DNA from 4 places in the Escherichia sp. XD33 genome. Region 1 is predicted to be linked to each of the others. Evidence: predicted binding sites of a transcription regulator. Region 1 holds the regulator's gene; each other region holds the start of a gene.
What was found. The regulator CRP, encoded in region 1, controls carbon source genes, mostly activating them, when cyclic AMP is high. The targets are predictions, from matches to a motif close to ATGTGANNNNNNTCACAT.

Region 1 (7,712 bases):
CGCGATCCGTATCTTTATCCTGGCCTTGATATCATGCGTAACCGGCTGAACATCCACCAGCAGCAGCGGCTGGAACAGGCCGCTTACGAAATGACGGCGCTGCGTGCTGCGACCATTGAGCTTGGTCCGCTGGTGCGCGGTTTACCGCATTTGCGCACTATCCATCGCCAGCTGTATCAGGATATTTTCGACTGGGCGGGGCAACTGCGTGAAGTTGATATTTATCAGGGTGATACGCCGTTCTGCCACTTTGCTTATATCGAAAAAGAGGGCAATGCCCTGATGCAGGATCTGGAGGAAGAAGGTTATCTGGTTGGCCTGGAGAAAGCGAAGTTCGTCGAGCGGCTGGCGCATTACTATTGTGAAATCAACGTGCTGCATCCCTTCCGGGTGGGAAGTGGTCTGGCACAGCGGATCTTCTTCGAGCAACTGGCGATTCATGCCGGATATCAACTGAGCTGGCAGGGTATCGAAAAAGAAGCCTGGAATCAGGCAAATCAGAGTGGGGCAATGGGGGATCTCACCGCGCTGCAGATGATATTTAGCAAAGTGGTAAGCGAAGCCGGGGAATCTGAGTAAAATAGCGTGGTTCTTTCGTACCGGAGCCGCCATGATCCTGCTTATAGATAACTACGATTCTTTTACCTGGAACCTCTACCAGTACTTTTGTGAACTGGGGGCGGATGTGCTGGTTAAGCGCAACGATGCGTTGACGCTGGCGGATATCGACGCCCTTAAACCACAAAAAATTGTCATCTCACCTGGCCCCTGTACGCCAGATGAAGCCGGGATCTCCCTTGACGTTATTCGCCACTATGCCGGGCGCTTGCCGATTCTTGGCGTCTGCCTCGGTCATCAGGCAATGGCGCAGGCATTTGGCGGTAAAGTTGTGCGCGCCGCAAAGGTCATGCACGGCAAAACCTCGCCGATTACACATAACGGTGAGGGCGTATTTCGGGGGCTGGCAAATCCACTTACCGTGACACGCTACCATTCGCTGGTGGTGGAACCTGACTCATTACCAGCGTGCTTTGACGTGACGGCCTGGAGCGAAACCCGCGAGATTATGGGGATTCGCCATCGCCAGTGGGATCTGGAAGGTGTGCAGTTCCATCCAGAAAGTATTCTTAGCGAACAAGGACATCAACTGCTGGCTAATTTCCTGCATCGCTGATTTCTGATTGCCATTTAGTGATTTTTTATGCATATTTTGTGGTTATAATTTCACATTTGTTTATGCGTAACAGGGTGATCATGAGATGGCAATTGAACAAACAGCAATTACACGCGCGACTTTCGATGAAGTGATCCTGCCGATTTATGCTCCGGCAGAGTTTATTCCGGTAAAAGGTCAGGGCAGCCGAATCTGGGATCAGCAAGGCAAGGAGTATGTCGATTTCGCGGGTGGCATTGCAGTTACGGCGTTGGGCCATTGCCATCCTGCGCTGGTGAACGCGTTAAAAACCCAGGGCGAAACTCTGTGGCATATCAGTAACGTTTTCACCAATGAACCGGCGCTGCGTCTTGGGCGCAAACTGATTGAGGCGACGTTTGCCGAACGCGTGGTGTTTATGAACTCCGGCACGGAAGCTAACGAAACCGCCTTTAAACTGGCACGCCATTACGCCTGTGTGCGTCATAGCCCGTTCAAAACCAAAATTATTGCCTTCCATAACGCTTTTCATGGTCGCTCGCTGTTTACCGTTTCGGTGGGTGGGCAGCCAAAATATTCCGACGGCTTTGGGCCGAAACCGGCAGACATCATCCACGTTCCCTTTAACGATCTCCATGCAGTGAAAGCGGTGATGGATGATCACACCTGTGCGGTGGTGGTTGAGCCGATCCAGGGCGAGGGCGGTGTGACGGCAGCGACGCCAGAGTTTTTGCAGGGCTTGCGCGAGCTGTGCGATCAACATCAGGCATTATTGGTGTTTGATGAAGTGCAGTGCGGGATGGGGCGGACTGGCGATTTGTTTGCTTACATGTACTACGGTGTGACGCCGGATATTCTGACTTCTGCGAAAGCGTTAGGCGGCGGCTTCCCGATTAGCGCCATGCTGACCACGGCGGAAATTGCTTCTGCGTTTCATCCTGGTTCTCACGGTTCCACCTACGGCGGTAATCCTCTGGCCTGTGCAGTAGCGGGCGCGGCGTTTGATATCATCAATACCCCTGAAGTGCTGGAAGGCATTCAGGCGAAACGCCAGCGTTTTGTTGACCATTTGCAGAAGATCGATCAGCAGTACGATGTGTTTAGCGATATTCGCGGTATGGGGCTGTTAATTGGCGCGGAGCTGAAACCACACTACAAAGGTCGGGCGCGTGATTTCCTGTATGCGGGTGCAGAGGTTGGCGTAATGGTGCTGAATGCCGGACCGGATGTGATGCGTTTTGCACCGTCGCTGGTGGTGGAAGATGCGGATATCGATGAAGGGATGCAACGTTTCGCCCACGCGGTGGCGAAGGTGATTGGGGCGTAAATAAGACGCATCAGGCAAAAGATGTGGATGCGGCGTGAATGCCTTATCCGATGGTTTAACCTGTATTACGCCTTCGAATCCCGCAACTTGCGACTCAGCCAAATCCCGTGATGCGGTCGCTGACGCCATGCCATCGACGAAATGGTGTGCATGGTGTTCAGATGACCAATAACCCGCTGTAAATGCTGCTCCAGCGTACCTGCCGCGCCTTCGTGCGGCTGCATCTCCGGCGCATCCATGATATTGGCATCGCCAGAACTACCCGGTTCGTCATACTCCAGTCGCTGCTGACAACGCTGAATGGCGATTTCACAAGACTGTAAATACTCTTGTGCCAGTTCAGGTGGCAATGCCCGGTGTTCCCGCGCCAGCGTGGTCATGGCATTAATATGCTCAACAATAAACTGGCTGTGCGTTACCCACAGTTTCATATCTGCCAGATAATGGCTGTTAAACGCCGGTTCCTGCATCGCCTGATTCAATGAGTTATACAGAGTGTTATGTGCCTGATTTACCCGCATTCGCTGCCAGGCCAGTGGCGTAGGTTGCGGATCCTCGCTAAGAATCAAGCGAATCGCTTCCTGATAGGCTTCTAAAGCGTCATGGGCGTTTTTACGCAATAACCCGCTCTGCCACTGCGGCCACAGCCAGACAGTACCGCCGAAAGCAATTAAACAACCAATAATGGTATCGATAAGACGCGGAAGGATGTATTGCTCGCCGTTCAACCACAATAGTTGCAGGGTATACACTGCGGTAATAGTAAAACCGACCGTCGCCCAGCCGTAGTTTTTGCGCAATATCAGGTAGCTGGCGAGGGTGGTAATCAGCATCAACGTCAGGGTGTAACCTTCGGGAATTTTAAAGTGCAGCGCCACGCCCGCAATGATTAACCCGACCACGGTTCCCACGGAGCGATTCACAATCCTCAGACGGGTTGCGCCATAGCCATTTTGTGTCACCAGCAATACCGTCATCAGGATCCAGTACGACTTCGGCAGATGCAGCGCGGTGCCCATCAGGCTGGCAACGCTTAACATCACACTGAGTCGTCCGGCATTGCGTAGCGCCGGAGACTTTAGTGACAGATAACTTTTCAGCGCCGGAAGTAATGGCATTCGCCGCTGTTTATCGGCCAGTAAGTCACGGGCATAGAGCGGTTTTTGGGTGCGCAGCACGCGGGCGATGCGGCTGAAATGCCAGTAGCAGAATTGCCCAACCGGATTATCCGGATGCTGGCGGGCGATTTTTTCCAGTGCGCCAATTTGCTTTTCCATCGTAAAACGCGTTGGCAGGCGATGGTAAAGAATGTCATCAGCCAGCACGCGCAGGCGAGCGGCGACGGTTTGCGCATTCCAGCGGATAACTTCTTCCGCATGGCTACGCTCGACCAGCTTTTGCACCTCTTCCGGCTGATGCAAACTGACCGAAATATGTTCCTGTAAATCCAGCGCCTCCTGGAAAATACGCAGCATCCGCTTGTAGTCAGTATTATTTTGCGCGGAAAGCATATGCATTTGCTGATAGCACTGGGTAATTAGATCGACCGCTTTTTGCTGGCGCACCAGCAGCGGCGGCAGCGCTTTTTCAGGGTCGGTGTGCTGGGTAAGCAGGCTGTATTTGGCTTCACAATAATCTGCCAGTTCACGGTACAGCAGACTTAGTGACTCGCGCAGCGGTTGTTCGCGCCAGATCCAGAACCAAAACCAGTTAAACAATCCGTACCAGAGAGTGCCCAACGCATAGATGAGCAACGGTTCCCAGACCGGCATGTATCCCGCCAAACTGAGGGTAAAAATGGCGGCGAGCAGCGATGCAGGAAGCAATTTTGCGTGCAATGGCCCCAGCTCAGCAGTGACGCCAAGTACCAGCGTTAATCCGGTCAGCAAAAAGGGCAGGGGAACATCTTTTGCCAGTAGTAGCTGTGTCAGCAAGCTACAGGTGGCAAACAGCGACGCACCAATGATTAAGCGTTTGAAAAAACGTTTATGAGGCGTATCAAGGCCCGCAATATTGCAACAGGCAGGAACGAGGGAGAAGAGCAGACCGAATCGTAATTCGCCAAGCATTAACCCAACGGCCACGGGCAAACATAGCACCAGCGTTTGTCGAAGTGCATAGTTGATATCGGGGTGATAAATCAGTCTGCGCCACATCGGGGGAAACAAAATGGCGCGCTACCAGGTAACGCGCCACTCCGACGGGATTAACGAGTGCCGTAAACGACGATGGTTTTACCGTGTGCGGAGATCAGGTTCTGATCTTCCAGCATCTTCAGAATGCGTCCCACGGTTTCACGAGAACAGCCGACAATCTGACCAATTTCCTGACGGGTAATTTTGATTTGCATACCGTCCGGGTGAGTCATAGCGTCTGGTTGTTTTGCCAGATTCAGCAGAGTCTGTGCAATGCGGCCCGTCACGTCGAGGAACGCCAGGTTGCCCACTTTCTCTGAAGTGACTTGCAGACGACGCGCCATCTGTGCAGACAAACGCATCAGAATGTCCGGGTTTACCTGAATCAATTGGCGAAATTTTTTGTACGAAATTTCAGCCACTTCACAGGCGGTTTTCGCACGTACCCATGCGCTACGTTCCTGGCCCTCTTCAAACAGGCCCAGTTCGCCAATAAAATCACCCTGATTCAGATAGGAGAGGATCATTTCTTTACCCTCTTCGTCTTTGATCAGCACTGCCACAGAGCCTTTAACGATGTAGTACAGCGTTTCCGCTTTTTCACCCTGGTGAATAAGCGTGCTCTTGGATGGGTACTTATGAATGTGGCAATGAGACAAGAACCATTCGAGAGTCGGGTCTGTTTGCGGTTTGCCAAGCACCATGCGCGGTTATCCTCTGTTATAAGCTTTCTCCAGAGCCAGATAACGCCGCTGTCTCTGGATTGCCGAAATATGCTTCCCGCTACCTGGGAAGGGGCTATCAACTGTACTGCACGGTAATGTGACGTCCTTTGCATACATGCAGTACATCAATGTATTACTGTAGCATCCTGACTGTTTTAGCATAGCTTTCGCTTTGTGTCTCCTGGTGTCTCGCTTCAGCATGACCCAGGTCGCCTTCCGTTGCGCGATTTGGTTAGTACGCGTACTCTGTCAGGAAAATTGACGCAGTGGAGTAGCAAAAATGCAAGCGCGAGTGAAGTGGGTCGAAGGGTTAACTTTTCTGGGCGAATCTGCCTCTGGTCACCAGATTTTAATGGACGGCAACTCAGGCGATAAAGCACCAAGTCCGATGGAAATGGTGTTGATGGCGGCGGGTGGTTGCAGTGCCATCGATGTGGTTTCGATCCTGCAAAAAGGGCGTCAGGATGTGGTCGATTGTGAAGTAAAATTGACCTCTGAACGCCGCGAAGAGGCACCACGCCTGTTTACGCACATTAATCTGCATTTTATCGTCACCGGTCGCGACCTGAAAGACGCAGCGGTTGCGCGTGCGGTTGATCTCTCTGCCGAGAAATATTGTTCAGTGGCGTTGATGCTGGAAAAAGCGGTGAATATTACTCACTCGTATGAAGTGGTTGGCGCGTGATTTAACTATCCCGTTGTGAAGCCGGATAGTATTTTATCCGGCGTAATAGCAGAGTTACTCGATTTTCTTTCCTTCCATCAATCGTTGCACCAGCGGCAGCATAATTAATTCCATTGCCAGACCCATTTTGCCGCCCGGTACCACTAACGTATTGATGTGGGAAATGAATGAGCCTTGCAACATCGCCAGCAGCCAGGGGAAATCGATCCCTTCCAGATTACGAAAATGGATCACCACAAAGCTTTCATCGAGCGACGGGATACCTTTTGCCGCGAACGGGTTTGAAGTGTCGACGGTGGGAACGCGCTGGAAGTTAAGATGGGTGCGGGAAAACTGCGGTGTGATGTAGTTGATATAGTCTTCCATTGAACGCACTACTGAGTCCATCACTGCTTCTCGTGAGTGCCCGCGCTCGCTGGTGTCGCGGATCAGTTTTTGAATCCACTCAAGGTTAACGATAGGCACCACGCCGACCAGTAAGTCCACATGCTGCGCAACGTTATGCTGTGGCGTGACTACGCCGCCGTGTAAACCTTCATAAAACAGTACATCAGTGGGTTCCGGTAAAGGTTGCCAGGGGGTGAATGTCCCCGGTACCTGATTCCACGGTACGGCTTCGTCGTAGGTATGCAGATATTTGCGAGATTTCCCTTTGCCGCTCTGACCGTATTCAATGAAGGTTTGTTCCAGCAGGCCGAAGTCGTTAGCCTCGGGGCCGAAGTAGCTGATATGCCGCCCGGCGTCGCGCGCTTTGCGGATCGCCATGTCCATTTCCGGGCGGGTGTAACGGTGAAAACTGTCGCCTTCCACCTCAGCTGCATGCAGATTTAACTGCGCGAATATTTTACGAAACGCGAGGCTGGTGGTGGTGGTCCCCGCGCCGCTGGATCCTGTTACCGCAATGACCGGATGTTTGGCAGACATAGTAACTCCATGACTTAGCTATCATTATTATCTCGTCCGCCGACGGTTGCAGGTTATTCGCGAAACTGACTGCGCGGCATAATATTGACCGTTTCGTGCAGCTCCGACCATACCAGCACCGCTTCTCCGCACTGTAGCTGGCGTTTGACGTCGGCGACTTTCTGTTCAAGTGTACGCTCATGTTCACCATAATCGGTGCCTTCACGTAACACAAAGCTTTCAATTAAATTTTCCAGCGTTTCGGGGGAGAGGTCTTGCCACGGAATCAACATGATTTCGCCTCCAGATACGTTGTTAACCAGTCAGGAATGCGTGACTCCAGCCACATTTGCGGATGAAGTAATGTACCGCCAATAAAGCCAACATGACCGCCATGTTCAGTCAGTTGATACTCCACCTGCGGGGGGAGACTTTCCGGTTTCGGGATCACCTGATGATCCATAAACGGATCGTCTTTGGCGTGAATAATCAGCGTCGGTTTGGCGATCCGGTTCAGCATCGGCATGGCGCTACACTGACGATAATAGTCGATAGCGTCAGCGTAGCCGTGAATTCTGGCGGTGATGAGATCGTCAAATTCACGGATGCGACGTACCGATTTTAACTGCGCGAGATTAATCGGCAGTGTTCCGGGGTAGGCTGCCAGCTTGCGCGCGGCATTGGCTTTTAACAGGTTCAGCAAGTAACGCTGATAAACGCGGGAAAAGCCCTTTTCCATATGATAGCTACAGGCTTCCAGCATAAACGGCGCAGAGACAATCAC
Region 2 (7,712 bases), on a different contig from region 1:
TGTTTCAGGTAGCTGAAATACTGTGTCATGATCGGATCATTAAGATGATATTTCGCTTCGATATTGGCCATCACTTCTGGCGGTAAAGTACGTTCGCCGGTAAAAGGGCTTCCCGGCGCGAGGCGCATCATAAAGAACGAAATAGTAATAAGAATAAATAGCGTCGGAATCGCTTCCAGACAGCGACGTAGAATAAATTTTAACATTGCCCTACCTTCTGGCCTGTGCCTTCTGTAATGCGATAAAAATCAGACACCGTGGAGCAGGACACTCCTGCCCCACGCATTGCCATTAGTGCTTCACAATGTACATATTCCGGGTATAGGTATTATCCAGCGGATCTTTGCCGGTATAGCCACCAACCCACGGTTTCACCAGACGCGCATTCACGTAGTAATAAACAGGAACAATGGCCGAATCCTTATCCAGCTGTTGTTCTGCTTTAGTGTACAGAGCTGTGCGCTGCGCCTCGTCAGTCACTTTCAGCGTTTCCGCCATAATGCTGTCAAAGGCCGGGCTCTTATAATGCGCGGTATTCATCGAGCTGTTCGAAAGCATGGTGTTCAGGAAGGAAGTTGGTTCGTTGTAGTCAGCACACCAGCCTGCACGGGCCACATCAAAAGTACCCTGGTGACGGGTGTCGAGGAACGTTTTCCACTCCTGGTTAACCAGTTTGACGTTTACACCAATGTTTTTCTTCCACAATGAAGAGGCAGCAATCGCCAGCTTTTTATGCAGATCGGAGGTGTTATACAGCAGGTTGATGGTCAACGGTTTGTCTGCGGTATAACCCGCTTCAGCCAGCAGTTTTTTCGCTTCTTCGTTACGTTTTTCCTGGCTCCAGCCAAACCATTCTGGCTGAGTCAATTTTGCGCCATCAGTATACGGTGGAGTGTAACCATAGGCGGGCATGTCGCCCTGCGCTTTCACTTTATTAACAATGATATCGCGGTCCATACCTAGTTTCAGTGCGGTACGCACACGCACATCGTTGAATGGCGGTTTCTGGTTGTTAATTTCGTAATAGTAAGTGCACAGGTATGGATCAACGTGAACTTCGTCCGGGATCTCTTTTTTCAGCTTCTGGAACAATTCGATCGGCATGTTGTTATACGTCATGTCGATTTCACCACTACGGTAGCGGTTGACATCGGTAACTTCAGAAGCAATAGGCAAATAGGTTACCTGGTTAATAACGGTTTTCGCGTTGTTCCAGTAGGTCGGGCTGCGTTCAAGAACGATTCGTTCGTTTACGACCCAATCTTTTAAGGTATAGGCACCGTTGGTGACGATATTACCAGGCTGGGTCCATTTTTCGCCGAATTTCTCGATAGCGGCTTTTGGCACCGGTGAAGTTGATGGGTGAACAAGTAATTTATAGAAGTACGGAACGGGTTCACTTAAGGTGACTTCTAATGTGTGATCATCAATAGCTTTCACGCCGAGATCGGTAATCGGTTTTTTCCCTTCAAGAATTTCATCAATACCGGCGATATGCCCATATTGCAGATAACTGGCATACGGAGAAGCAGTGTTCGGATCAACAGAACGTTGCCAGCTATACACAAAGTCTTGTGCTGTGACTGGCGTGCCATCAGACCATTTCGCATCTTTACGCAAATGGAAGGTCCAGACTTTCGCGTCTTTATTATCCCAGGATTCAGCGACGCCAGGTGCTGGATGACCGTCAAGATCGCTGACCAGTAAGCCTTCAAACAGGTCTCGGCTGATATTAGACTCCGGAACACCTTCAATTTTGTGCGGATCTAATGACTGAACTTCTGAACCATTGTTACGTACCAGTGTTTGTTTTTCCGCCAGTGTGACGCCTGCGGGTACATCAGCTGCCAGCGCGACATTCCCTGCCATTAGCGCAGCCAGAACGCCAGCTGCTACTAAACTTCTCTTGGTGATGTTGGTCATTGTTTTTTGGACTCCCTCATTATAATTACTGGTATTAACCAGCATGTGTAATCCCGGATTGGGACCCTGCACAGGCTCGGAGACTTTCTGCTGTCAGGTTACTTTATCGTTACGTATTACTATCACCGACTTTATTTATTCTGGTGATTCAGACGATCACCTTATGTCGATTCGTACTGTGTCTCCCCTGTCGAGACACATTATTCTTTCGCGACGCTCTTTAATTGTTAATTATTCTCATTACCAATAAAGAATCGTCTGGCGGTTGCCCGGAAAGTACCAAATGCGGTTCTTACTCGCCAATACATTTTGCAAAATTGTTAAGCAATTCTCTTTTATTGACCGTATCAGAATCTATAGCTTGCATCCATGCCTTAACAAACATCTTTCAATTCAATCAAATAGAGATTGGCTAAGCATGTCTATCTTTTCTGATTACAGTTCCAGTAGTGAAATGCACAATAATTTAACAATTGATTATTATTTAGCACTTTCCTCTACCAAAGGCAGTGGAATTACTAATATCATTTCAATTATTCTTCAGCAAGCCCAGGATTATGATGTGGCGAAAATAACATGATGGTGAGGAGAAGCAGTTAAGGAAATCCTTATAACTAACTGTAATTTGAGAAGAATATTTTTACCTATTCCTTTTGCTTTTGATAACTGCGCGGGAACAAAGTAAAAATAATGACGAAGTAAACGGAGCATGGCAGCTCCGTTTCATTTGAAAGGAATTAATTAAGCAGGCCGGGGAAAATCCCCTTAATACCAGTAACGATAAATTCAATCCCCAATGCCATCAGCAATAGCCCCATAATACGCGTAATCACGTTGATGCCGGTCTGGCGTAAAACCCGTACCAGCCACGGTGCCATGCGGAACAATCCCCAACAACATAAAGCGAACAATGCAATAGCCACAAAGAAACCAAACAGATAGCTAATGCTGTGATAACGCGTACCCCAGACGATGGTAGAACTGATCGCCCCTGGCCCCGCCATCAACGGCAACGCCAGTGGCACCACACCAATGCTTTCACGTACCGCGGTTTCTGATTTTTCTTGCTTGTTCTGTTTATCCTCGCCAAGCTTGCCGCTGATCATCGACATCGCTATTGTCACCACCAGGATACCCCCGGCGATACGGAACGAATCAATTGATATACCAAAAAGTTGTAGAATCGTGTCGCCGAGAAAAAGCGAGATCCACAAGATAATGGCCACAGACAGGTTGGCTGTAAGGTTAGTTTTGTTTCGCGCTGCCGCTGTCTGATAACTGGTCATGCTGATAAAGACGGGAATAATCCCTACCGGGTTGACCAGCGCAAATAACCCGATGAAAAATTTGAAGTAAACGGGAAAATCAAAAAAGGTCTGAATCACGGTTAGCTCCGAAGCAAAAGCCGGATAATGTTAGCCATAAATAAGGTTGAAAAGACGCGCTGACAATACGCCTTTTGACAGCATTTTTCACCTCCTAACTACTTAAAATTGCTATCATTCGTTATTGTTATCTAGTTGTGCAAAACATGCTAATGTAGCCACCAAATCATACTACAATTTATTAACTGTTAGCTATAATGGCGAAAAGCGATGCTGAAAGGTGTCAGCTTTGCAAAAATTTGATTTGGATCACGTAATCAGTACCCAGAAGTGAGTAATCTTGCTTACGCAACCTGGAAGTGACGCATTAGAGATAATAACTCTAATGTTTAAACTCTTTTAGTAAATCACAGTGAGTGTGAGCGCGAGTAAGCTTTTGATTTTCATAGGTTAAGCAAATCATCACCGCACTGACTATACTCTCGTATTCGAGCAGATGATTTACTAAAAAAGTTTAACATTATCAGGAGAGCATTATGGCTGTTACTAATGTCGCTGAACTTAACGCACTCGTAGAGCGTGTAAAAAAAGCCCAGCGTGAATATGCCAGTTTCACTCAAGAGCAAGTAGACAAAATCTTCCGCGCCGCCGCTCTGGCTGCTGCAGATGCTCGAATCCCACTCGCGAAAATGGCCGTTGCCGAATCCGGCATGGGTATCGTCGAAGATAAAGTGATCAAAAACCACTTTGCTTCTGAATATATCTACAACGCCTATAAAGATGAAAAAACCTGTGGTGTTCTGTCTGAAGACGACACTTTTGGTACCATCACTATCGCTGAACCAATCGGTATTATTTGCGGTATCGTTCCGACCACTAACCCGACTTCAACTGCTATCTTCAAATCGCTGATCAGTCTGAAGACCCGTAACGCCATTATCTTCTCCCCGCACCCGCGTGCAAAAGATGCCACCAACAAAGCGGCTGATATCGTTCTGCAGGCTGCTATCGCTGCCGGTGCTCCGAAAGATCTGATCGGCTGGATCGATCAACCTTCTGTTGAACTGTCTAACGCACTGATGCACCACCCAGACATCAACCTGATCCTCGCGACTGGTGGTCCGGGCATGGTTAAAGCCGCATACAGCTCCGGTAAACCAGCTATCGGTGTAGGCGCGGGCAACACTCCAGTTGTTATCGATGAAACTGCTGATATCAAACGTGCAGTTGCATCTGTACTGATGTCCAAAACCTTCGACAACGGCGTAATCTGTGCTTCTGAACAGTCTGTTGTTGTTGTTGACTCTGTTTATGACGCTGTACGTGAACGTTTTGCAACCCACGGCGGCTATCTGTTGCAGGGTAAAGAGCTGAAAGCTGTTCAGGATGTTATCCTGAAAAACGGTGCGCTGAACGCGGCTATCGTTGGTCAGCCAGCCTATAAAATTGCTGAACTGGCAGGCTTCTCTGTACCAGAAAACACCAAGATTCTGATCGGTGAAGTGACCGTTGTTGATGAAAGCGAACCGTTCGCACATGAAAAACTGTCCCCGACTCTGGCAATGTACCGCGCTAAAGATTTCGAAGACGCGGTAGAAAAAGCAGAGAAACTGGTTGCTATGGGCGGTATCGGTCATACCTCTTGCCTGTACACTGACCAGGATAACCAACCGGCTCGCGTTTCTTACTTCGGTCAGAAAATGAAAACGGCGCGTATCCTGATTAACACCCCAGCGTCTCAGGGTGGTATCGGTGACCTGTATAACTTCAAACTCGCACCTTCCCTGACTCTGGGTTGTGGTTCTTGGGGTGGTAACTCCATCTCTGAAAACGTTGGTCCGAAACACCTGATCAACAAGAAAACCGTTGCTAAGCGAGCTGAAAACATGTTGTGGCACAAACTTCCGAAATCTATCTACTTCCGCCGTGGCTCCCTGCCAATCGCGCTGGATGAAGTGATTACTGATGGCCACAAACGTGCGCTCATCGTGACTGACCGCTTCCTGTTCAACAATGGTTATGCTGATCAGATCACTTCCGTACTGAAAGCAGCAGGCGTTGAAACTGAAGTCTTCTTCGAAGTAGAAGCGGACCCGACCCTGAGCATCGTTCGTAAAGGTGCAGAACTGGCAAACTCCTTCAAACCAGACGTGATTATCGCGCTGGGTGGTGGTTCCCCGATGGACGCCGCGAAGATCATGTGGGTTATGTACGAACATCCGGAAACTCACTTCGAAGAGCTGGCGCTGCGCTTTATGGATATCCGTAAACGTATCTACAAGTTCCCGAAAATGGGCGTGAAAGCGAAAATGATCGCTGTCACCACCACTTCTGGTACAGGTTCTGAAGTCACTCCGTTTGCGGTTGTAACTGACGACGCTACTGGTCAGAAATATCCGCTGGCAGACTATGCGCTGACTCCGGATATGGCGATTGTCGACGCCAACCTGGTTATGGACATGCCGAAGTCCCTGTGTGCTTTCGGTGGTCTGGACGCAGTAACTCACGCCATGGAAGCTTATGTTTCTGTACTGGCATCTGAGTTCTCTGATGGTCAGGCTCTGCAGGCACTGAAACTGCTGAAAGAATATCTGCCAGCGTCCTACCACGAAGGGTCTAAAAATCCGGTAGCGCGTGAACGTGTTCACAGTGCAGCGACTATCGCGGGTATCGCGTTTGCGAACGCCTTCCTGGGTGTATGTCACTCAATGGCGCACAAACTGGGTTCCCAGTTCCATATTCCGCACGGTCTGGCAAACGCCCTGCTGATTTGTAACGTTATTCGCTACAATGCGAACGACAACCCGACCAAGCAGACTGCATTCAGCCAGTATGACCGTCCGCAGGCTCGCCGTCGTTATGCTGAAATTGCCGACCACTTGGGTCTGAGCGCACCGGGCGACCGTACTGCTGCTAAGATCGAGAAACTGCTGGCATGGCTGGAAACGCTGAAAGCTGAACTGGGTATTCCGAAATCTATCCGTGAAGCTGGCGTTCAGGAAGCAGACTTCCTGGCGAACGTGGATAAACTGTCTGAAGATGCATTCGATGACCAGTGCACCGGCGCTAACCCGCGTTACCCGCTGATCTCCGAGCTGAAACAGATTCTGCTGGATACCTACTACGGTCGTGATTATGTAGAAGGTGAAACTGCAGCGAAGAAAGAAGCTGCTCCGGCTAAAGCTGAGAAAAAAGCGAAAAAATCCGCTTAATCAGTAGCGCTGTCTGGCAACATAAACGGCCCCTTCTGGGCAATGCCGATCAGTTAAGGATTAGTTGACCGATCCTTAAACTGAGGCACTATAACGGCTTCCACAACAGGGAGCCGTTTTCTTATGCCACTTCTCAATGATCTGCTCGATTTCAGTGACCATCCGCTTATGCCTCCGCCCTCTGCACAACTATTTGCAGAACACCTTCCCACCGAGTGGATACAACACTGCCTGACGCTTTCTGCTCATGCGACCGTTCGCCGCCGTCGTTTACCGGGGGACATGGTTATCTGGATGGTGGTGCAATGAGCCAATTACCGATGTTGTTCGCCGTCTGAACCTGAGCGCGGATGGCGAAGCGGGGATGAACCTGCTGGCCCGCAGCGCTGTCACCCAGGCGCGTCAGCGCGTGGGGGCCGCCCCAGTGGAATGGCTCTTCCGCCAGACCGCACAGACAGGGGCGCGGAACGTTACCTGAAGGATGACTGGCACGGCCTGCAACTTTTTGCCATTGATGGCGCACAGTTCAGGACACCTGATAAACCCGAGCTGCGTGAATATTATGGGTCTGCCAACACATCCACTAAGCGGCAGAACGCCTACCCGGTTATGCGTCTGGTGGCCTTAATGAACCTGGGAAGTCACATTCTGCTGAATGCCGTGACCGCACCTTACCGGCAGAGCGAAACTGTGCTGGCCCACTCCATGCTCGCCACCATCCCGGATAACTCTATTACGTTGTTTGATAAACTTTTTTACAGCGAAGACCTGCTGCTGACGCTGAACCAGAAGGGTTGTAACCGCCACTGGCTACTGCCTGCGTGGAAGAATATCGCATCAGAAATGATAGAGCTGGGAAACACGGCGTCACCAGGGACCATCCCGAAACGACTGGAGCATCTTCGGGGTGCTCTGGAAGTGGTGTTCATAACAAAACGCCCCCGACCATCAAGGCCGAGGTCGGTTAAGATATCAAAAACCCGTTATCCTGTGAAACATAGTGCCGCTCCTCTTAAGTGAACGGCATTGCCCTTCTGGGGCCGTATTTTTTGTTTACCCAAAGCAACTTTTCCATAAACCGACAGCATTAGCCTTCATCATATTTGCGACGATGTATAACGCCTAAACACAGGGATATTGTACTTTACAGGTCACAAGTCAACGTCGGTGCTTAAGAGCCCTGTGAGGCGTATAGCGGCGTTAAAAAACTGCCGAGAAGGGTATATAGCCCGGAAGAAGTGCGTAAAACGAA
Region 3 (7,712 bases), on a different contig from region 1:
GTTGAAGCAGTATATGAATCAGTCAACGTTGCCACCGCCCGCTGGGTAGAATGTGCAGACGCGAAGAAATTCGAAGAGTTCAAGCGTAAGAACGAAAGCCAACTGGCGCTTGATGGCGGCGATAACCTCGCTTACATCGCTACCAGCATGGTCAACCTGCGCCTGGCGCAGGAACGTTATCCGGACGTTCAGTTCCACCAGACCCGCGAGCATTAATTCTTGCCTCCAGGGCGCGGTAGCCGCTGCGCCCTGTCAATTTCCCTTCCTTATTAGCCGCTTACGGAATGTTCTTAAAACATTCACTTTTGCTTATGTTTTCGCTGATATCCCGAGCGGTTTCAAAATTGTGATCTATATTTAACAAAGTAATGACATTTCTGACGGCGTTAAATACCGTTCAATGCGTAGATATCAGTATCTAAAGCCGTCGATTGTCATTCTACCGATATTAATAACTGATTCAGAGGCTGTAATGGTCGTTATTCATCACCCATCGCTTTTGTGATGGCGACCATTGACTTCTGTAGAGGGTGAAGTCTCTCCCTATTCAGCAATGCAACCTCGTGTTGCCAGGCTCAAATTACGAGCAAACATACAGGAATAAATCGATGACTATGACAAGACTGAAGATTTCGAAAACTCTGCTGGCTGTAATGTTGACCTCTGCCGTCGCGACCGGCTCTGCCTACGCGGAAAACAACGCACAGACTACCAATGAAAGCGCAGGGCAAAAAGTCGATAGCTCTATGAATAAAGTCGGTAATTTCATGGATGACAGCGCCATCACCGCGAAAGTGAAGGCGGCGCTGGTGGATCATGACAACATCAAGAGCACCGATATCTCTGTCAAAACCGATCAAAAAGTCGTGACCCTGAGCGGTTTCGTTGAAAGCCAGGCTCAGGCCGAAGAGGCAGTGAAAGTGGCGAAAGGCGTTGAAGGGGTGACCTCTGTCAGCGACAAACTGCACGTTCGCGACGCTAAAGAAGGCTCTGTGAAGGGCTACGCGGGTGACACCGCCACCACCAGTGAAATCAAAGCCAAACTGCTGGCGGACGATATCGTCCCTTCCCGTCATGTGAAAGTTGAAACCACCGACGGCGTGGTTCAGCTCTCCGGTACCGTCGATTCCCAGGCACAGAGCGACCGTGCTGAAAGTATCGCCAAAGCGGTAGATGGTGTGAAAAGCGTTAAAAATGATCTGAAAACTAAGTAATTCGTCGTAATTCGTCCTCCCGAACTTTGTCGGGAGGCGCGATGTGCACCACACTAAAAATATCGCATTGAGTGATTTTCACGCTCATATCAAGCGGTGACATTAACTATGGTAAAGGAGACGCTTATGTTTCGTTGGGGCATCATATTTCTGGTTATCGCGTTAATCGCCGCCGCACTTGGGTTTGGTGGTCTGGCCGGTACCGCTGCAGGCGCAGCTAAAATTGTCTTTGTCGTCGGGATTATTCTGTTCCTGGTGAGTTTGTTCATGGGCCGAAAACGACCCTAGATTTCAGACCATTAAGAAAATTTTATCCAAAGCCAGTCCAGCGGACTGGCTTTTGCGGTTTTAGCGAATAATAAATTGCGTTACTTTGTCATTCTTTCACAACAAAAACAGGAAGGCAGAGGTGGGGCAGCGAATACCTGTAACGCTTGGTAATATTGCGCCGTTGTCGCTAAGGCCGTTCCAGCCTGGACGAATAGCTCTGGTGTGCGAAGGCGGCGGACAGCGTGGAATTTTCACGGCTGGCGTGCTGGATGAGTTTATGCGCGCGCAGTTTAATCCTTTCGATCTTTATCTCGGCACATCTGCCGGGGCGCAGAACCTCTCGGCGTTTATCTGCAATCAGCCCGGTTACGCGCGCAAAGTCATCATGCGCTATACCACAAAACGCGAATTTTTCGATCCATTGCGCTTTGTCCGTGGAGGAAATCTTATCGATCTCGACTGGCTGGTGGAGGCCACCGCAAGCCAGATGCCGTTGCAAATGGATACCGCCGCGCGGTTGTTTGACAGCGGCAAATCGTTTTATATGTGCGCCTGTCGTCAGGATGACTACGCGCCTAATTACTTTTTACCAACCAAACAAAACTGGCTGGATGTGATTCGCGCCTCCAGTGCGATACCTGGCTTTTATCGTAGCGGAGTGTCGCTGGAAGGCATTAACTACCTGGATGGCGGGATCAGTGATGCGATTCCGGTTAAAGAGGCGGCAAGGCAGGGCGCTAAAACGTTGGTCGTCATCCGCACTGTGCCGTCACAAATGTACTACACGCCGCAGTGGTTCAAACGCATGGAACGCTGGCTGGGTGACAGTAGCCTGCAGCCGCTGGTCAATCTGGTGCAGCATCATGAAACCAGCTATCGTGACATTCAGCAATTTATTGAGAAACCACCGGGCAAGCTGCGGATATTCGAAATTTATCCACCGAAACCATTACATAGTATCGCGCTTGGCAGTCGGATTCCGGCGCTGCGTGAAGACTATAAACTTGGGCGTTTATGCGGTCGTTATTTCCTCGCCACGGTTGGCAAGCTATTAACTGAAAAAGCGCCGCTTACCCGCCATCTGGTGCCAGTGGTGACGCCGGAATCGATCGTTATTCCGCCTGCGCCAGTCGCCAACGATACGCTGGTTGCCGAAGTGAGCGATGCTCCGCAGGCGAACGACCCGACATTTAACAATGAGGATCTGGCTTGATTTGCCGTTTTATCGATACCCACTGCCATTTTGATTTCCCGCCGTTTAGTGGCGATGAAGAGGCCAGCCTGCAACGCGCGGCACAAGCGGGCGTAGGCAAGATCATTGTTCCGGCGACAGAGGCGGAAAATTTTGCCCGCGTGCAGGCGTTAGCGGAAAAATATCAACCGCTGTATGCCGCATTGGGGTTGCATCCGGGGATGTTGGAAAAACATAGCGATGTGTCTCTTGATCAGCTACAGCAGGCGCTGGAAAGGCGTCCGGCGAAGGTGGTGGCGGTGGGGGAGATCGGTCTGGATCTCTTCGGCGACGATCCGCAATTTGAGAGGCAGCAGTGGTTACTCGACGAACAGCTGAAACTGGCGAAACGCTACGATCTGCCGGTGATCCTTCATTCCCGGCGTACACACGACAAACTGGCGATGCATCTTAAACGTCACGATTTACCGTGCACTGGCGTGGTTCACGGTTTTTCCGGCAGCCTGCAACAGGCCGAGCGGTTTGTACAGCTGGGCTACAAAATCGGCGTAGGCGGTACTATCACCTATCCACGCGCCAGTAAAACCCGCGATGTCATCGCAAAATTACCGCTGGCATCGTTGTTGCTGGAAACCGACGCGCCGGATATGCCGCTCAACGGCTTTCAGGGGCAGCCTAACCGACCGGAACAGGCTGTGCGGGTGTTTGACGTGCTTTGCGAGTTGCGCCCGGAACCAGAAGATGAGATTGCCGAAGTGTTGCTTAATAATACGTATGCGTTGTTTAGCGTTAGTGGGTAGTTTACCCTTCGTAGGCAGCATCCGGCAGTCGGCGCATAATGCCTGATGCGACGCTTGTCGCGTCTTATCATGCCTACAGGTTTGTGCCGAACCGTAGGCCGGATAAGGCGTTCACGCCGCATCCGGCAGTTGGCGCACAATGCCTGATGCGACGCTTGTCGCGTCTTATCATGCCTACAGGTTTGTGCCGAACCGTAGGCCGGATAAGGCGTTCACGCCGCATCCGGCAGTCGGCGCATAATGCCTGATGCGACGCTTGTCGCGTCTTATCATGCCTACAGGTCTGTGCCGAACCGTAGGCCGTATCCGGCATGTCACAAATAGAGCGCCGGAAATATCAACCGGCTCACCCCGCGCACCTTTAACGCATCAGCCAACGGCTCAACGTCTTCCGGCGTGGCGCTCGCCCAGCTTTGCGCCTCGCCATACACGCCGTGGGCATGAAACGCGTTCAGGCGTACCGGAACATCGCCAAGTCCCTTGATAAACACCGCCAGTTCTTCGATGTGTTGCAAATAATCCACCTGGCCAGGGATTACCAGCAAACGCAGTTCCGCCAGCTTACCGCGCTCTGCCAGCAAACAGATGCTGCGCTTAATCTGCTGATTATCGCGTCCGGTTAATTGTTGATGACATTCGCTCCCCCACGCTTTGAGATCGAGCATTGCGCCGTCACACACCGGGAGTAATTTTTCCCAGCCGGTTTCGCTCAACATACCGTTACTGTCCACGAGGCAGGTGAGGTGGCGCAGTTGCGGATCGTTTTTGATGGCTGTAAACAGCGCCACCACAAACGGCAGCTGGGTCGTGGCTTCGCCGCCGCTTACCGTTATCCCTTCGATAAACAGCACCGCTTTGCGGATATGGCTAAGCACCTCATCCACGCTCATGGATTGCGCCATTGGCGTGGCATGTTGCGGACACATCTTCAGGCAGGTATCACACTGCTCGCAGACCACAGCGTTCCACAGCACTTTGCCGTCAACAATCTGCAACGCCTGATGCGGACACTGTGGCACGCACTCTCCGCAATCATTGCAGCGTCCCATCGTCCACGGATTGTGACAGTTTTTGCAGCGCAGATTGCAGCCCTGCAAAAACAGAGCCAGACGACTGCCTGGCCCGTCAACGCAGGAGAAGGGGATAATCTTACTGACTAAAGCGCATCTGCTGTTCATGGCTTATCACGCGCGGCTGGCGTTCCAGAATACGAGTGTTGCGTGCGGCTTCTTCGCCCAGCCAGGTGGTGTTGGTGCGTGAACCTTCGGCGCGATATTTTTCTAAATCCGACAAACGCACCATATAACCGGTAACGCGAACCAGATCGTTACCGCTGACATTGGCGGTAAATTCACGCATTCCGGCTTTAAAGGCACCGAGGCAAAGATGTACCAGTGCCTGCGGGTTACGTTTGATGGTTTCGTCGAGGGTCAGAATGTCGCTGATGCCGGAATAATAATAAGCATGATGCGGGGCGACAGTTTGCAGATGGGTGATCGGATCTGGCTCATCGCCATACGGCAAACGCGCGCCCGGCGTGGTGCCGATATCGGAACTGATCCCCGACTGTGCGTGTAACATGGCGCGTTTTTGCCAGCCATATTTCACGGGGGTATTGGCGACAAACTCCGCCAGTTGCGCGCTGATGCGATAACCCACTTCATTTGCGGCGGCTTCTTTACCGTAGCGCGCGGCAATCCCTTCTTTCTCACACAGCAAGTTAACCGCTTCCGCCAGCCCATACATGCCAAACATTGGCACAAAACGTTCAGGGTTAATCAGCCCTTCTTTCACCAGGAAGCTATTCTCAAAGAAGTGTGATTGTTGATAGAGGAATTCACACCGCGCATCGATGATGGCGATCTGCTGCTGGCAGTAGTGCGGTAGAGTGCGCGTAAAGAAGTCATCCAGCGATTCGCTGCGCTCGGCAATGGCTTTCAGGTTAAGGCGTACCAGCGTGCTGCCACCACCCGCCAGCGGCAGTGAGTTGTAACAGCTCACAATCCCGTAGCCCCCTTTTGTGAAAATTTTATCATGCACCGGACCGTTGGCGATGTGCGGTTTGCTACATTCACAGATGTTCTTCGCCACTTCCAGCAGCAGGTCATCAGGGGTGATTTCTGGATCGTAGATAAAGGTCAGGTTCGGTGAAACCTGCTTCAACTCTGCATCTGCACGTAATATCGCACGGGTGATGGGCGAATCAGACGGGCCGATATTGGCGTGCATAAAGGCGTCTGGCAGGGTTCTGTCGAGGTAACGCCAGAAACGTTTTATTCGAATATCGATCTCGTCTTGTGTTAGAATTCTAACATACGGTTGCAACAACGCATCCAGTTGCCCCAGGTAGACCGGCATCGATGTGACCGACGGTACGTGGTGGTAAAGAATGGTCAGCAGAGAGAGTGCGTCATCAAGATCTTTCGCGCCTTCCAGCTCCAGCCATTCGGAACCGTTCGCCAGAAAACGGGCGTAATCGGGTAAGACATAGCGCGGTTTGTACGGCGCATGACCTTCAAACATATCGCAGATTACACCCTCATCCAGCGCGCGGCGGGCCTCGGCAGGCAGCTGCGGATAAGGCAGATTGTTTTCTGCTTCCAGTGCCAGAAAATGGCGCTTCTGCTCCGGGCTAAGCACTGGGCTGGTGACAATTTGCTGGCAACGTTGTTGCAGTGCATTTTCATGAGAAGTGGGCATCTTCTTTTCCTTTTATGCCGAAGGTGATGCGCCATTGTAAGAAGTTTCGTGATGTTCACTTTGATCCTGATGCGTTTGCCACCACTGACGCATTCATTTGAAAGTGAATTATTTGAACCAGATCGCATTACAGTGATGCAAACTTGTAAGTAGATTTCCTTAATTGTGATGTATATCGAAGTGTGTTGCGGAGTAGATGTTAGAATACTAACAAACTCGCAAGGTGAATTTTATTGGCGACAAGCCAGGAGAATGAAATGACTGATCTGAAAGCAAGCAGCCTGCGTGCACTGAAATTAATGGACCTGACCACCCTGAATGACGACGACACCGACGAGAAAGTAATTGCTCTGTGTCATCAGGCCAAAACCCCGGTCGGCAATACCGCCGCTATCTGTATCTATCCTCGCTTTATCCCGATTGCTCGCAAAACGCTGAAAGAGCAGGGCACCCCGGAAATCCGAATCGCTACGGTAACCAACTTCCCACACGGTAACGATGACATCGAAATCGCGCTGGCAGAAACCCGTGCGGCAATCGCCTACGGTGCAGATGAAGTTGACGTTGTGTTCCCGTACCGCGCGCTGATGGCGGGCAACGAGCAGGTTGGTTTTGACCTGGTGAAAGCCTGTAAAGAGGCTTGCGCGGCAGCGAATGTACTGCTGAAAGTGATCATCGAAACCGGCGAACTGAAAGACGAAGCGCTGATCCGTAAAGCGTCTGAAATCTCCATCAAAGCGGGTGCGGACTTCATCAAAACCTCTACCGGTAAAGTGGCTGTGAACGCGACGCCGGAAAGCGCGCGCATCATGATGGAAGTGATCCGTGATATGGGCGTAGAAAAAACCGTTGGTTTCAAACCGGCGGGCGGCGTGCGTACTGCGGAAGATGCGCAGAAATATCTCGCCATCGCAGATGAACTGTTTGGTGCTGACTGGGCTGATGCGCGTCACTACCGCTTTGGTGCTTCCAGCCTGCTGGCAAGCCTGCTGAAAGCGCTGGGTCACGGCGACGGTAAGAGCGCCAGCAGCTACTAAGTAAGATGCTTTACGCCTGATGCGCTGCGCTTATCAGGCCTACGAGACGTATCTACCCGTAGGCCGGATAAGGCGTAGACGCATCCGGCAAAAGCCGCCTCATACTCTTTTCCTCGGGAGGTTACCTTGTTTCTCGCACAAGAAATTATTCGTAAAAAACGTGATGGTCATGCGCTGAGCGATGAAGAAATTCGTTTCTTTATCAACGGTATTCGCGACAACACTATCTCCGAAGGGCAGATTGCCGCCCTCGCGATGACCATTTTCTTCCACGATATGACAATGCCTGAGCGTGTCTCGCTGACCATGGCGATGCGAGATTCAGGAACCGTTCTCGACTGGAAAAGCCTGCATCTGAATGGCCCGATTGTTGATAAACACTCGACCGGCGGCGTCGGCGATGTGACTTCGCTGATGTTGGGGCCGATGGTCGCAGCCTGCGGCGGCTATATTCCGATGATCTCTGGTCGCGGCCTCGGTCATACTGGCGGTACGCTCG
Region 4 (7,712 bases), on a different contig from region 1:
GAACTGTTGACTATGCTTTTAGCGGATAAACCACGTTAAGAGCATAAAAATGAAGGCGTTCGATCTCCACCGTATGGCATTTGATAAAGTGCCTTTTGATTTCCTTGGCGAAGTTGCACTACGTAGTCTTTATACCTTTGTACTGGTCTTTTTGTTCCTCAAAATGACCGGAAGACGCGGTGTGCGGCAGATGTCGCTGTTTGAAGTTTTAATCATTCTGACGCTGGGATCAGCGGCGGGAGATGTGGCGTTTTATGATGATGTGCCGATGGTCCCGGTACTTATCGTCTTTATTACTCTGGCGTTGTTATACCGCCTGGTAATGTGGTTGATGGCGCACAGTGAAAAACTGGAAGATCTTCTGGAAGGCAAGCCAGTTGTCATTATTGAAGATGGCGAGCTGGCCTGGTCGAAACTCAATAACTCCAACATGACGGAATTTGAGTTCTTTATGGAGCTACGATTGCGTGGCGTGGAGCAGCTGGGGCAGGTACGTCTGGCGATTCTCGAAACCAACGGGCAAATCAGTGTCTATTTCTTTGAAGATGACAAGGTGAAACCGGGTTTACTTATTTTACCCAGTGATTGTACGCAGCGTTACAAAGTGGTGCCGGAGTCGGCGGACTATGCCTGTATTCGTTGTAGTGAAATCATTCATATGAAAGCGGGGGAAAAACAATTATGTCCGCGCTGTGCAAATCCAGAATGGACGAAGGCAAGTCGGGCAAAACGGGTGACCTGACAGTAAAAACATCGGCTTTTTGCTAATAATCCGAGAGATTCTTTTGTGTGATGCAAGCCACATTTTTGCCCTCAACGGTTTTACTCATTGCGATGTGTGTCACTGAATGATAAAACCGATAGCCACAGGAATAATGTATTACCTGTGGTCGCAATCGATTGACCGCGGGTTAATAGCAACGCAACGTGGTGAGGGGAAATGGCTCAAATCTTCAATTTTAGTTCTGGTCCGGCAATGCTACCGGCAGAGGTGCTTAAACAGGCTCAACAGGAACTGCGCGACTGGAACGGTCTTGGTACGTCGGTGATGGAAGTGAGTCACCGTGGCAAAGAGTTCATTCAGGTTGCAGAGGAAGCCGAGAAGGATTTTCGCGATCTTCTTAATGTCCCCTCCAACTACAAGGTATTATTCTGCCATGGCGGTGGTCGCGGTCAGTTTGCTGCGGTACCGCTGAATATTCTCGGTGATAAAACCACCGCAGATTATGTTGATGCCGGTTACTGGGCGGCAAGTGCCATTAAAGAAGCGAAAAAATACTGCACGCCTAATGTCTTTGACGCCAAAGTGACTGTTGATGGTCTGCGCGCGGTTAAGCCAATGCGTGAATGGCAACTCTCTGATAATGCTGCTTATATGCATTATTGCCCGAATGAAACCATCGATGGTATCGCCATCGACGAAACGCCAGACTTCGGCGCAGATGTGGTGGTCGCCGCTGACTTCTCTTCAACCATTCTTTCCCGTCCGATTGACGTCAGCCGTTATGGTGTAATTTACGCTGGCGCGCAGAAAAATATCGGCCCGGCTGGCCTGACAATCGTCATCGTTCGTGAAGATTTGCTGGGCAAAGCGAATATCGCGTGTCCGTCGATTCTGGATTATTCCATCCTCAACGATAACGGCTCCATGTTTAACACGCCGCCGACATTTGCCTGGTATCTATCTGGTCTGGTCTTTAAATGGCTGAAAGCGAACGGCGGTGTAGCTGAAATGGATAAAATCAATCAGCAAAAAGCAGAACTGCTATATGGGGTGATTGATAACAGCGATTTCTACCGCAATGACGTGGCGAAAGCTAACCGTTCGCGGATGAACGTGCCGTTCCAGTTGGCGGACAGTGCGCTTGACAAATTGTTCCTTGAAGAGTCTTTTGCTGCTGGCCTTCATGCACTGAAAGGTCACCGTGTGGTCGGCGGAATGCGCGCTTCTATTTATAACGCCATGCCGCTGGAAGGCGTTAAAGCGCTGACAGACTTCATGGTTGAGTTCGAACGCCGTCACGGTTAATGCCGAAATTTTGCTTAATCCCCACAGCCAGCCTGTGGGGTTTTTATTTCTGTTGTAGAGAGTTGAGTTCATGGAATCCCTGACGTTACAACCCATCGCTCGTGTCGATGGCACTATTAATCTGCCCGGTTCCAAGAGCGTTTCTAACCGCGCTTTATTGCTGGCGGCATTAGCACACGGCAAAACAGTATTAACCAATCTGCTGGATAGCGATGACGTGCGCCATATGCTGAATGCATTAACAGCGTTAGGGGTAAGCTATACGCTTTCAGCCGATCGTACGCGTTGCGAAATTATCGGTAACGGCGGTCCATTACACGCAGAAGGTGCCCTGGAGTTGTTCCTCGGTAACGCCGGAACGGCAATGCGTCCGCTGGCGGCAGCTCTTTGTCTGGGTAGCAATGATATTGTGCTGACCGGTGAGCCGCGTATGAAAGAACGCCCGATTGGTCATCTGGTGGATGCGCTGCGCCTGGGCGGGGCGAAGATCACTTACCTGGAACAAGAAAATTATCCGCCGTTGCGTTTACAGGGCGGCTTTACTGGCGGCAACGTTGACGTTGATGGCTCCGTTTCCAGCCAATTCCTCACCGCACTGTTAATGACTGCGCCTCTTGCGCCGGAAGATACGGTGATTCGTATTAAAGGCGATCTGGTTTCTAAACCTTATATCGACATCACACTCAATCTGATGAAGACGTTTGGTGTTGAAATTGAAAATCAGCACTATCAACAATTTGTCGTAAAAGGCGGGCAGTCTTATCAGTCTCCGGGTACTTATTTGGTCGAAGGCGATGCATCTTCGGCTTCTTACTTTCTGGCAGCAGCAGCAATCAAAGGCGGCACTGTAAAAGTGACCGGTATTGGACGTAACAGTATGCAGGGTGATATTCGCTTTGCTGATGTGCTGGAAAAAATGGGCGCGACCATTTGCTGGGGCGATGATTATATTTCCTGCACGCGTGGTGAACTGAACGCTATTGATATGGATATGAACCATATTCCTGATGCGGCGATGACCATTGCCACGGCGGCGTTATTTGCAAAAGGCACCACCACGCTGCGCAATATCTATAACTGGCGTGTTAAAGAGACCGATCGCCTGTTTGCGATGGCAACAGAACTGCGTAAAGTCGGCGCGGAAGTGGAAGAGGGGCACGATTACATTCGTATCACTCCTCCGGAAAAACTGAACTTTGCCGAGATCGCGACATACAATGATCACCGGATGGCGATGTGTTTCTCGCTGGTGGCGTTGTCAGATACACCAGTGACGATTCTTGATCCCAAATGCACGGCCAAAACATTTCCGGATTATTTCGAGCAGCTGGCGCGGATTAGCCAGGCAGCCTGAATGAACAACGGGCAATAAATAGCCAAATCTTTCTTTATCAAAACGTCGGCACATTGTCGGCGTTTTTTTTCGGACCTTGTGAGTCATTTTGATTAATGGTAGCGTCGCTTGTCAATGTAAGTTGTTGATACATAATATTTATATATGATTAATCAACGGATGATTCACATGAAGAATACTAAATTACTGCTGGCGATTGCGACCTCTGCAGCATTACTGACAGGGTGTCAAAATACCCACGGTATTGATACCAATATGGCTATCAGCTCCGGTTTAAATGCCTATAAAGCAGCAACATTAAGCGATGCCGATGCAAAAGCGATTGCCAATCAGGGCTGTGCCGAAATGGACAGCGGCAATCAAGTCGCAAGTAAATCCAGCAAGTACGGTAAACGTCTGGCAAAAATCGCCAAAGCATTGGGTAACAATATTAATGGCACGCCGGTCAACTATAAGGTTTATATGACCAGCGACGTCAACGCATGGGCGATGGCGAACGGCTGTGTTCGTGTCTACAGTGGCCTGATGGACATGATGAATGACAACGAAATTGAAGGCGTTCTGGGCCATGAACTGGGCCACGTCGCGTTGGGTCACTCGCTGGCTGAAATGAAAGCTTCTTATGCGATCGTTGCCGCACGCGATGCCATTTCAGCTACCAGCGGTGTGGCTTCCCAGCTTTCCCGCTCACAATTAGGTGATATCGCAGAAGGCGCTATCAATGCTAAATACTCCCGTGATAAAGAGTCCGAAGCAGATGATTTCTCCTTTGATCTGTTGAAGAAACGTGGCATCAGCACCCAGGGGCTGGTTGGCAGCTTTGAAAAACTGGCTAGCCTGGATGGCGGTCGCACCCAGTCCATGTTTGACTCTCACCCACCATCAACAGAGCGTGCGCAACACATCCGTGATCGTATCGCCTCTGGTAAGTAAATCATTGTCATCTTTCGGGCTGGTCTTCTGCCAGCCCGCTATAATTGCGCAATAAATCCCCATCTGAATACAGACAAAACTGGTTTTTGCACACAACGTTAACGATTTGTGGCGTCGGCGCGTATAATGCGCGCGGTTATGTTAACGGTACGCCTGTTTTAAGGAGATAAAGATGACGGCAATTGCCCCGGTTATTACCATTGATGGCCCAAGCGGTGCAGGGAAAGGCACCTTGTGTAAGGCTATGGCGGAAGCGTTGCAATGGCATCTGCTGGACTCGGGTGCAATTTATCGCGTACTGGCATTGGCGGCATTACATCACCATGTTGATGTTGCGTCGGAAGATGCGCTGGTACCGCTGGCATCCCATCTGGATGTACGTTTTGTGTCGACCAATGGCAATCTGGAAGTGATCCTCGAAGGGGAAGATGTCAGCGGCGAAATTCGTACTCAGGAAGTGGCGAATGCAGCTTCACAAGTCGCGGCATTCCCACGCGTTCGTGAAGCATTATTGCGTCGCCAACGCGCGTTTCGCGAATTACCAGGTCTGATTGCCGATGGCCGCGACATGGGAACGGTGGTATTCCCTGATGCACCAGTGAAAATTTTCCTTGACGCCTCCTCGGAAGAACGTGCGCATCGCCGCATGCTACAGTTGCAGGAGAAGGGCTTTAGTGTTAACTTTGAGCGCCTTTTGGCCGAGATCAAAGAACGCGACGACCGCGATCGTAACCGAGCGGTAGCGCCACTGGTTCCGGCAGCCGATGCTTTAGTGTTGGATTCCACCACCTTAAGCATTGAGCAAGTGATTGAAAAAGCGCTACAATACGCGCGCCAGAAATTGGCTCTCGCATAAGCGACCGAATTTGCAGTACCCCCGTTGCAATGGAATGACAGCGGGTATGTTAAACAACCCCATCCGGCATGGAGCCAGGTGGACGTTAAATATAAACCTGAAGATTAAACATGACTGAATCTTTTGCTCAACTCTTTGAAGAGTCCTTAAAAGAAATCGAAACCCGCCCGGGTTCTATCGTTCGTGGCGTTGTTGTTGCTATCGACAAAGACGTAGTACTGGTTGACGCTGGTCTGAAATCTGAGTCCGCCATCCCGGCTGAGCAGTTCAAAAACGCCCAGGGCGAGCTGGAAATCCAGGTAGGTGACGAAGTTGACGTTGCTCTGGACGCAGTAGAAGACGGCTTCGGTGAAACTCTGCTGTCCCGTGAGAAAGCTAAACGTCACGAAGCCTGGATCACGCTGGAAAAAGCTTACGAAGATGCTGAAACTGTTACCGGTGTTATCAACGGCAAAGTTAAGGGCGGCTTCACTGTTGAGCTGAACGGTATTCGTGCGTTCCTGCCAGGTTCTCTGGTAGACGTTCGTCCGGTGCGTGACACTCTGCACCTGGAAGGCAAAGAGCTTGAATTTAAAGTAATCAAGCTGGATCAGAAGCGCAACAACGTTGTTGTTTCTCGTCGTGCCGTTATCGAATCCGAAAACAGCGCAGAGCGCGATCAGCTGCTGGAAAACCTGCAGGAAGGCATGGAAGTTAAAGGTATCGTTAAGAACCTCACTGACTACGGTGCATTCGTTGATCTGGGCGGCGTTGACGGCCTGCTGCACATCACTGACATGGCCTGGAAACGCGTTAAGCATCCGAGCGAAATCGTCAACGTGGGCGACGAAATCACTGTTAAAGTGCTGAAGTTCGACCGCGAACGTACCCGTGTATCCCTGGGCCTGAAACAGCTGGGCGAAGATCCGTGGGTAGCTATCGCTAAACGTTATCCGGAAGGTACCAAACTGACTGGTCGCGTGACCAACCTGACCGACTACGGCTGCTTCGTTGAAATCGAAGAAGGCGTTGAAGGCCTGGTACACGTTTCCGAAATGGATTGGACCAACAAAAACATCCACCCGTCCAAAGTTGTTAACGTTGGCGATGTAGTGGAAGTTATGGTTCTGGATATCGACGAAGAACGTCGTCGTATCTCCCTGGGTCTGAAACAGTGCAAAGCTAACCCGTGGCAGCAGTTCGCGGAAACCCACAACAAGGGCGACCGTGTTGAAGGTAAAATCAAGTCTATCACTGACTTCGGTATCTTCATCGGCCTGGACGGCGGCATCGACGGCCTGGTTCACCTGTCTGACATCTCCTGGAACGTTGCAGGCGAAGAAGCAGTTCGTGAATACAAAAAAGGCGACGAAATCGCTGCAGTTGTTCTGCAGGTTGACGCAGAACGTGAACGTATCTCCCTGGGCGTTAAACAGCTCGCAGAAGATCCGTTCAACAACTGGGTTGCTCTGAACAAGAAAGGCGCTATCGTAACCGGTAAAGTAACTGCAGTTGACGCTAAAGGCGCAACCGTAGAACTGGCTGACGGCGTTGAAGGTTACCTGCGTGCTTCTGAAGCATCCCGTGACCGCGTTGAAGACGCTACCCTGGTTCTGAGCGTTGGCGACGAAGTTGAAGCTAAATTCACCGGCGTTGATCGTAAAAACCGCGCAATCAGCCTGTCTGTTCGTGCGAAAGACGAAGCTGACGAGAAAGATGCAATCGCAACTGTTAACAAACAGGAAGATGCAAACTTCTCCAACAACGCAATGGCTGAAGCTTTCAAAGCAGCTAAAGGCGAGTAATTCTCTGACTCTTCGGGATTTTTATTCCGAAGTTTGTTGAGTTTACTTGACAGATTGCAGGTTTCGTCCTGTAATCAAGCACTAAGGGCGGCTACGGCCGCCCTTAATCAATGCAGCAACAGCAGCCGCTTAATTTGCCTTTAAGGAACCGGAGGAATCATGACCAAGTCAGAATTGATAGAAAGACTTGCCACCCAGCAATCGCACATTCCCGCCAAGACGGTTGAAGATGCAGTAAAAGAGATGCTGGAGCATATGGCCTCGACTCTTGCGCAGGGCGAGCGTATTGAAATCCGCGGTTTCGGCAGTTTCTCTTTGCACTACCGCGCACCACGTACCGGACGTAATCCGAAGACTGGCGATAAAGTAGAACTGGAAGGAAAATACGTTCCTCACTTTAAACCTGGTAAAGAACTGCGCGATCGCGCCAATATTTACGGTTAAGTTTTTTACTCAAACTTGAACGAGAGAAAAGCACCTGTCGGGTGCTTTTTTCATTTCTCTAATCTGGAACTGGAAGCTGCCTCGCAGAGTTTTGAACAGTTTTCACCCTTTCGTTAAATTCTTCTGAATATGCCTCGGGGAACGCAAAATTCCCACCAGACAACCGCTCAACAAAGTTGCACACTTTCCATAAACAGGGAGGGGTGCATGAAAATAACGACAGTCGGTGTATGCATAATTAGCGGAATTTTTCCGTTGCTGATTTTGCCCCAATTGCCTGGGACATTAACCCTTGCGTTTCTGACTCTCTTC

Region 2: adhE (bifunctional acetaldehyde-CoA/alcohol dehydrogenase) is a predicted target of CRP. The motif match lies at 3,546-3,563, and genes of this name have one in related genera.
Region 3: deoC (deoxyribose-phosphate aldolase) is a predicted target of CRP. The motif match lies at 6,287-6,304, and genes of this name have one in related genera.
Region 4: serC (3-phosphoserine/phosphohydroxythreonine transaminase) is a predicted target of CRP. The motif match lies at 788-805, and genes of this name have one in related genera.

What each region holds. Positions count from the first base shown of each region.
Region 1 covers NZ_JAENDM010000006.1:130,366-138,077, forward strand. The annotation lists gene K0778_RS06090 (putative adenosine monophosphate-protein transferase Fic) at 1-579, shown strand, start outside; gene pabA (aminodeoxychorismate synthase component 2) at 611-1,174, shown strand; gene argD (bifunctional acetylornithine/succinyldiaminopimelate transaminase) at 1,260-2,480, shown strand; gene K0778_RS06105 (YccS/YhfK family putative transporter) at 2,546-4,636, opposite strand; gene crp (cAMP-activated global transcriptional regulator CRP) at 4,687-5,319, opposite strand; gene K0778_RS06115 (OsmC family protein) at 5,621-6,025, shown strand; gene K0778_RS06120 (phosphoribulokinase) at 6,080-6,949, opposite strand; gene K0778_RS06125 (YheU family protein) at 7,003-7,221, opposite strand; gene K0778_RS06130 (hydrolase) at 7,215-7,712, opposite strand, start outside.
Region 2 covers NZ_JAENDM010000001.1:173,461-181,172, reverse strand. The annotation lists gene oppB (oligopeptide ABC transporter permease OppB) at 1-206, opposite strand, end outside; gene oppA (oligopeptide ABC transporter substrate-binding protein OppA) at 292-1,923, opposite strand; gene K0778_RS00930 (hypothetical protein) at 2,207-2,503, shown strand; gene ychE (NAAT family transporter YchE) at 2,661-3,308, opposite strand; gene ychE (protein YchT) at 3,339-3,392, opposite strand; gene adhE (bifunctional acetaldehyde-CoA/alcohol dehydrogenase) at 3,785-6,460, shown strand; partial or broken gene K0778_RS00910 (IS4 family transposase) at 6,584-7,480, shown strand.
Region 3 covers NZ_JAENDM010000027.1:9,214-16,925, forward strand. The annotation lists gene prfC (peptide chain release factor 3) at 1-216, shown strand, start outside; gene osmY (molecular chaperone OsmY) at 609-1,214, shown strand; gene K0778_RS15910 (DUF1328 domain-containing protein) at 1,341-1,502, shown strand; gene K0778_RS15915 (patatin family protein) at 1,624-2,697, shown strand; gene K0778_RS15920 (metal-dependent hydrolase) at 2,694-3,476, shown strand; gene K0778_RS15925 (YjjW family glycine radical enzyme activase) at 3,791-4,654, opposite strand; gene K0778_RS15930 (YjjI family glycine radical enzyme) at 4,626-6,176, opposite strand; gene deoC (deoxyribose-phosphate aldolase) at 6,434-7,213, shown strand; gene deoA (thymidine phosphorylase) at 7,340-7,712, shown strand, end outside.
Region 4 covers NZ_JAENDM010000009.1:34,707-42,418, forward strand. The annotation lists gene K0778_RS07760 (DUF421 domain-containing protein) at 50-742, shown strand; gene serC (3-phosphoserine/phosphohydroxythreonine transaminase) at 941-2,029, shown strand; gene aroA (3-phosphoshikimate 1-carboxyvinyltransferase) at 2,100-3,383, shown strand; gene ycaL (metallopeptidase YcaL) at 3,552-4,316, shown strand; gene cmk ((d)CMP kinase) at 4,489-5,172, shown strand; gene rpsA (30S ribosomal protein S1) at 5,283-6,956, shown strand; gene ihfB (integration host factor subunit beta) at 7,116-7,400, shown strand; gene K0778_RS07795 (ComEC family protein) at 7,608-7,712, shown strand, end outside.